Regions from separate parts of the Sporosarcina sp. FSL K6-6792 genome, predicted to be linked through region 2. Evidence: a T-box and tRNA genes for the amino acid it is inferred to sense, from the RefSeq annotation. Region 2 holds a T-box; the other holds one or more tRNA genes.
What was found. A T-box is a leader RNA that pairs with one kind of tRNA and senses whether it is charged. The one in region 2 lies ahead of leuS (leucine--tRNA ligase), so its partner is inferred to be a tRNA-Leu.
Positions count from the first base shown of each region.

Region 1 (3,379 bases), 410 kb from region 2:
AATTCCTTGTCGGGTAAGTTCCGACCCGCACGAAAGGCGTAACGATCTGGGCACTGTCTCAACGAGAGACTCGGTGAAATTATAATACCTGTGAAGATGCAGGTTACCCGCGACAGGACGGAAAGACCCCGTGGAGCTTTACTGTAACCTGATATTGAATTCCGGTGCAGCCTGTACAGGATAGGTAGGAGCCTTGGATTCCGGAGCGCTAGCTTCGGATGAGGCGTTGGTGGGATACTACCCTGGCTGTATTGGACTTCTAACCCATGCCCCTTATCGGGGCAGGAGACAGTGTCAGGCGGGCAGTTTGACTGGGGCGGTCGCCTCCTAAAGAGTAACGGAGGCGCCCAAAGGTTCCCTCAGAATGGTTGGACATCATTCGTAGAGTGCAAAGGCATAAGGGAGCTTGACTGCGAGACCTACAAGTCGAGCAGGGTCGAAAGACGGGCTTAGTGATCCGGTGGTTCCGCATGGAAGGGCCATCGCTCAACGGATAAAAGCTACCCCGGGGATAACAGGCTTATCTCCCCCAAGAGTCCACATCGACGGGGAGGTTTGGCACCTCGATGTCGGCTCATCGCATCCTGGGGCTGTAGTCGGTCCCAAGGGTTGGGCTGTTCGCCCATTAAAGCGGTACGCGAGCTGGGTTCAGAACGTCGTGAGACAGTTCGGTCCCTATCCGTCGCGGGCGCAGGAAATTTGAGAGGAGCTGTCCTTAGTACGAGAGGACCGGGATGGACATACCTCTGGTGTACCAGTTGTCTTGCCAAAGGCATCGCTGGGTAGCTATGTATGGACGGGATAAATGCTGAAAGCATCTAAGCATGAAGCCCCCCTCGAGATGAGATTTCCCATTACGCAAGTAAGTAAGATCCCTCAAAGAAGATGAGGTTGATAGGTCTGGGGTGGAAGCACGGCGACGTGTGGAGCTGACGGATACTAATCGATCGAGGACTTAACCAATTTTGAAAAGGGCTTGATTACCCTGATTCTGTGTAGCACAATGTCTGTTTTATTCAGTTTTGAGCGAATAAGTACCGTTCATAAAAAAAGTACTTGCAATTAATTAGATGATATGTTATAATAATTATTGTCTTTGAGAAAAGATCATACAAGTCTGGTGACGATTGCGAAGAGGTCACACCCGTTCCCATCCCGAACACGGAAGTTAAGCTCTTCAGCGCCGATGGTAGTTGGGGGTTTCCCCCTGTGAGAGTAGGACGTCGCCGGTCTTGTAACAATTATTACATAGGTTTATGAATAGGACAAACAACTGAAGTTTGTCGCACTTATACCCAGGAGGATTAGCTCAGCTGGGAGAGCACCTGCCTTACAAGCAGGGGGTCGGCGGTTCGAGCCCGTCATCCTCCACCATTTTATTTATAATGAAAACTATTAGCCGGAGTAGCTCAACTGGTAGAGCAACTGACTTGTAATCAGTAGGTTGAGGGTTCAAGTCCTTTCTCCGGCACCACTTTTCGAGCCATTAGCTCAGTTGGTAGAGCATCTGACTTTTAATCAGAGGGTCGCAGGTTCGAATCCTGCATGGCTCACCATTTTTATGACTTAGTGTCATAATTTATATTGCGGGTATGGCGGAACTGGCAGACGCGCTAGACTTAGGATCTAGTGCCTTCGGGCGTGGGGGTTCGACTCCCTTTACCCGCACTTATAATGCGGAAGTAGTTCAGTGGTAGAATACGACCTTGCCAAGGTCGGGGTCGCGGGTTCGAATCCCGTCTTCCGCTCCATATTTTTGCCGGGGTGGCGGAACTGGCAGACGCACAGGACTTAAAATCCTGCGGTAGGTGACTACCGTACCGGTTCGATTCCGGTTCTCGGCATTAATAACTTTTAACTTATATGCGCTCGTAGCTCAATTGGATAGAGCACCTGACTACGGATCAGGAGGTTGTGGATTCGACTTCTGCCGGGCGCACCATTATGTTTTTAAACTTTATAATTCTTCGGGACGTAGCTCAGCTTGGTAGAGCACTTGGTTTGGGACCAAGGGGTCGCAGGTTCGAATCCTGTCTTCCCGACCATTAAGCTTTTTAAGCAGATTCGCCGCTTAAAGAATATACCATTTTAAGTAGATTTGTGCTTTAATAATTGCCAGCTATAATGGGGCCTTAGCTCAGCTGGGAGAGCGCCTGCCTTGCACGCAGGAGGTCAGCGGTTCGATCCCGCTAGGCTCCACCAACACAATTTCAATAAAGATCCTGGCGGCGTAGCTCAGCTGGCTAGAGCGTACGGTTCATACCCGTGAGGTCGGGGGTTCGATCCCCTCTGCCGCCATCTTAAAGGACCTTTAGCTCAGTTGGTTAGAGCAGACGGCTCATAACCGTCCGGTCGCAGGTTCGAGTCCTGCAAGGTCCACCACTATTATATACAGCCATGGAGGTATACCCAAGCCCGGCTGAAGGGATCGGTCTTGAAAACCGACAGGGGAGTCAAATCCCGCGGGGGTTCGAATCCCTCTACCTCCTCCATTTTTAACTAGTGGTGAAATTAAATAGTACTTATATTGTTGTCGCGGGGTGGAGAAGTGGTATCTCGTCGGGCTCATAACCCGAAGGTCACAGGTTCAAATCCTGTCCCCGCAACCAAATGGTCCCGTGGTGTAGCGGTTAACATGCCTGCCTGTCACGCAGGAGATCGCCGGTTCGATCCCGGTCGGGACCGCCATTTTTATTAATACTATAAGGTTTAGAATAAGTTAACGACTTAATGTAAACTAAATACGTGGCTCAGTAGCTCAGTCGGTAGAGCAAAGGACTGAAAATCCTTGTGTCGGCGGTTCGATTCCGTCCTGAGCCACCATTGTTATGCGAGTGTAGTTTAGTGGTAAAACCTCAGCCTTCCAAGCTGATGATGAGGGTTCGATTCCCTTCACTCGCTCCAAAAAGGGCCTATAGCTCAGCTGGTTAGAGCGCACGCCTGATAAGCGTGAGGTCGATGGTTCGAGTCCATTTAGGCCCACCATTCCGCAGTAGCTCAGTGGTAGAGCAATCGGCTGTTAACCGATCGGTCGTAGGTTCGAGTCCTACCTGCGGAGCCATTTATATATGGGGAAGTACTCAAGCGGCTCAAGAGGTGCCCCTGCTAAGGGTATAGATCGCGAAAGCGGTGCGAGGGTTCGAATCCCTCCTTCTCCGCCATATATAATTTGGCCCCTTGGTCAAGCGGTTAAGACACCGCCCTTTCACGGCGGTATCACGGGTTCGAATCCCGTAGGGGTCATACATAAAAGTAGCTTTACAAGTTCTTAATGAACTTGTAAAGCTACTTTTTAATTTGTTTATATATAGTTTTCTAGTTCACTTAAATTCTAACTATATATGTTGAATTAAAGAATCGCATTGAATCTACTGTGGCG
Region 1 covers NZ_JBBOSA010000001.1:1,877,056-1,880,434, reverse strand. The annotation lists rRNA gene MKZ26_RS09075 (23S ribosomal RNA) at 1-963, shown strand, start outside; rRNA gene rrf (5S ribosomal RNA) at 1,117-1,232, shown strand; tRNA gene MKZ26_RS09065 (tRNA-Val) at 1,299-1,374, shown strand; tRNA gene MKZ26_RS09060 (tRNA-Thr) at 1,399-1,474, shown strand; tRNA gene MKZ26_RS09055 (tRNA-Lys) at 1,481-1,556, shown strand; tRNA gene MKZ26_RS09050 (tRNA-Leu) at 1,587-1,668, shown strand; tRNA gene MKZ26_RS09045 (tRNA-Gly) at 1,677-1,751, shown strand; tRNA gene MKZ26_RS09040 (tRNA-Leu) at 1,759-1,844, shown strand; tRNA gene MKZ26_RS09035 (tRNA-Arg) at 1,866-1,942, shown strand; tRNA gene MKZ26_RS09030 (tRNA-Pro) at 1,969-2,045, shown strand; tRNA gene MKZ26_RS09025 (tRNA-Ala) at 2,127-2,202, shown strand; tRNA gene MKZ26_RS09020 (tRNA-Met) at 2,225-2,298, shown strand; tRNA gene MKZ26_RS09015 (tRNA-Ile) at 2,306-2,382, shown strand; tRNA gene MKZ26_RS09010 (tRNA-Ser) at 2,400-2,492, shown strand; tRNA gene MKZ26_RS09005 (tRNA-Met) at 2,535-2,609, shown strand; tRNA gene MKZ26_RS09000 (tRNA-Asp) at 2,613-2,688, shown strand; tRNA gene MKZ26_RS08995 (tRNA-Phe) at 2,748-2,823, shown strand; tRNA gene MKZ26_RS08990 (tRNA-Gly) at 2,831-2,904, shown strand; tRNA gene MKZ26_RS08985 (tRNA-Ile) at 2,909-2,985, shown strand; tRNA gene MKZ26_RS08980 (tRNA-Asn) at 2,987-3,061, shown strand; tRNA gene MKZ26_RS08975 (tRNA-Ser) at 3,071-3,161, shown strand; tRNA gene MKZ26_RS08970 (tRNA-Glu) at 3,172-3,243, shown strand.
Region 1: it has a tRNA-Leu gene. The T-box ahead of leuS (leucine--tRNA ligase) is inferred to sense a tRNA for this amino acid. The anticodon was not compared.

Region 2 (3,379 bases):
ATCCAATGATGGCGGCTGCAGGGAAATTCACAATTGCAGAGGTGGAGGAAATCGTGGAAACGGGCGATCTTGATCCAATGACGATTCATACACCTAGCATTTATGTCCAAGGACTTCTGCAGGCGCAACAAGAAAAACGAATTGAGCGTCTGACGACTCGCTAAGGAAAGGGGAATTGTGATATGGGAGAAGTGAATGTAAGGGAACGAATCGCAAGACGGGCTGAAAAGGAAATCGAGGACGGCAACTACGTCAATCTTGGAATTGGTATGCCAACGCTCGTTGCTAATTATATTTCACCTGAAAAAACAGTCGTACTTCAATCAGAAAATGGATTGTTAGGTATTGGACCTTATCCGGCTGCTGATGAAGTTGATCCGGATCTCATTAACGCGGGAAAAGAAACTGTTACCTCTATTCCAGGTTCAGCATACTTTAACAGTGCTGAATCATTCGCGATGATTCGCGGAGGGCATGTCGATGTTGCCATACTTGGCGCGATGGAAGTGTCTGAAAAAGGGGACTTGGCTAACTGGATGATTCCTGGCAAGATGATCAAAGGAATGGGCGGTGCGATGGATCTTGTTCATGGCGCGCGAAAAATTATCGTTATTATGGATCACGTTGCGAAAGACGGCTCTGCGAAGATTAAGAAAGAATGTTCACTTCCGTTAACAGGAAAAGCGGTCGTCCATAAAATCATTACAGAACGCGCATTGATTGACGTGACAGCCGATGGACTGGAATTGAAAGAAGTGTTCGAAGGATTCACTATTCAAGAAGTCATTGATTCGACAGAAGCGGTGTTAATTGTGAAGGATGTTATTGAAGGCGTAAAATGATTGTTGTTAAAGTGGCATGATTCGGGTAAACTAATAGCAATAGCTTTGGTGTTGAAGAGGAGTAGTAATCTTTACTGTCGTTTATTAGAGAGCAGGCGGTTGGTGGAAGCCTGTACGATAGAGATGAACTCGCCTTGGAGCCTGCATTGGTGAATTATTTGATTTATTAACCCGTGCCGTTTTCCGCGTTAAGGAGTCAAGTTGGGCGGCTTTGTCGTCAATTTGGGTGGCACCGCGGGAATTATACTACTCTCGTCCCTTATCTTTTTAAGGGACGGGAGTTTTTTGTTTTTAGTGCTTTTCTATTTATCAAGGAGGAATTTTAAATGAGTTATAATCACGGACAAATTGAGAAGAAGTGGCAACAGTACTGGAAAGACAATAAAACATTCAAAATGATGGATGATCCGTCTAAACCGAAATTTTTTGCGCTTGATATGTTTCCATATCCATCAGGTGCTGGACTACACGTCGGGCATCCGCTTGGCTATATCGCGACAGATATTTTGAGTTCATTCAAACGGAAGCAGGGCTATAACGTCCTGCATCCAATGGGCTGGGATGCATTTGGCCTTCCTGCTGAGCAATACGCGCTTGATACAGGTAATGATCCTGCCGAATTCACAGCGAAAAATATCGCAACGTTCAAGCGTCAAATGAATGATCTTGGTTTTTCTTATGACTGGGACCGTGAAATTAATACGACAGATCCATCTTATTACAAGTGGACGCAATGGATTTTCATCCAACTTTACAATAAAGGCTTAGCTTACGTCGATGAAGTAGCTGTTAACTGGTGTCCAGCACTAGGTACGGTTCTTGCGAATGAAGAAGTAATCGATGGCAAGTCAGAACGTGGCGGCCACCCGGTTGAGCGTCGTCCAATGCGCCAATGGGTATTGCGAATTACAAATTATGCAGACCGTCTTCTTGGGGATCTTGATGAACTTGATTGGCCGGAAAGCTTGAAAGACATGCAACGTAATTGGATTGGTCGTTCTGAAGGGGCACAGCTTACGTTTGACATCGACGGAACAGATCTGTCGTTTGAAGCATTCACAACACGTCCAGATACGATTTTTGGGGCGACGTATGCAGTGCTTGCACCAGAATTAAAACTTGTTGAAAAAGTGACGACTGCAGAACAAAAGGATGCAGTTGAAAAATACCTAAACGAAGTGAAGATGAAGAGTGATCTTGAACGTACAGATCTTGCAAAAGAGAAGACGGGTGTCTTTACGGGAGCTTACGCAATTAACCCTGCAAGCGGCGAGAAGATGCCAATCTGGATTGCTGATTATGTTCTGGCTACTTACGGAACAGGCGCAATCATGGCGGTTCCAGCACATGATGAGCGTGACTATGAGTTTGCAAAAGAATTTGACCTACCAATTATTGAAGTTGTAGCAGGCGGCGACGTTTCTACAGAAGTATATGTTGGAGATGGAAAACACGTCAATTCAGGTTTCCTTGATGGATTACTCAAAGATGAAGCAATCGAAAAAGCAATCGCATGGTTTGTTGAAAAAGGCAAAGGCGATAAAAAAGTTACATTCCGTCTTCGTGACTGGTTGTTCTCAAGACAACGTTACTGGGGCGAGCCGATTCCAATTATCCATTGGGAAGATGGCACAATGACACCTGTTGAAGAAGCAGATTTACCGCTCGTATTACCAGTAACGGATAATATTAAACCAAGCGGAACGGGCGAGTCACCACTTGCAAACATCGATGAATGGATAAATGTGACTCATCCAGAAACAGGGATGAAAGGTCGTCGCGAAACGAACACGATGCCACAATGGGCGGGTAGCTGCTGGTATTACTTGCGTTACATCGATCCGGATAACGATGAAATGATCATCGATCCTGAACTTGCGAAACGCTGGTTGCCTGTAGATATCTACGTAGGTGGAGCAGAACACGCGGTTCTACATCTGCTTTACGCACGATTCTGGCATAAAGTGCTTTATGATATCGGAGTTGTTCATACGAAAGAGCCATTCCAAAAGCTATTCAACCAAGGGATGATACTTGGTGAAGGTAATGAGAAGATGTCGAAATCAAAAGGCAATGTAGTTAATCCAGATGATATCGTTCATTCACACGGAGCTGATTCACTTCGCCTTTATGAAATGTTCATGGGGCCTTTGGAAGGTTCAAAAGCATGGACGACGAATGGTCTTGACGGTGCTCGTCGTTTCCTAGATCGTATCTGGCGCCTGTTCGTCAATGAAGATGGATCACTTAGCACGAAAATCGGTGGAAAAACGGGCGGATCGCTTGAGAAAGTTTACCATCAAACTGTGAAAAAAGTGACGGAAGACTTTGAAGGAATGCGTAATAATACAGCAATTTCTCAGATGATGGTCTTCATTAACGAAGGCTATAAAGTGGATTCGATTCCAAAAGAATATGTTGAAGGCTTTGTTAAAATGGTAGCGCCAGTTATTCCGCATCTTGCAGAAGAGTTATGGGAGAAGTTGGGTCATAGCGATACAATTACGTATGAACAATGGCCGACATTTGACGCATCA
Region 2 covers NZ_JBBOSA010000001.1:1,470,071-1,473,449, reverse strand. The annotation lists gene MKZ26_RS07010 (CoA transferase subunit A) at 1-164, shown strand, start outside; gene MKZ26_RS07005 (3-oxoacid CoA-transferase subunit B) at 183-842, shown strand; T-box leader at 885-1,105, shown strand; gene leuS (leucine--tRNA ligase) at 1,169-3,379, shown strand, end outside.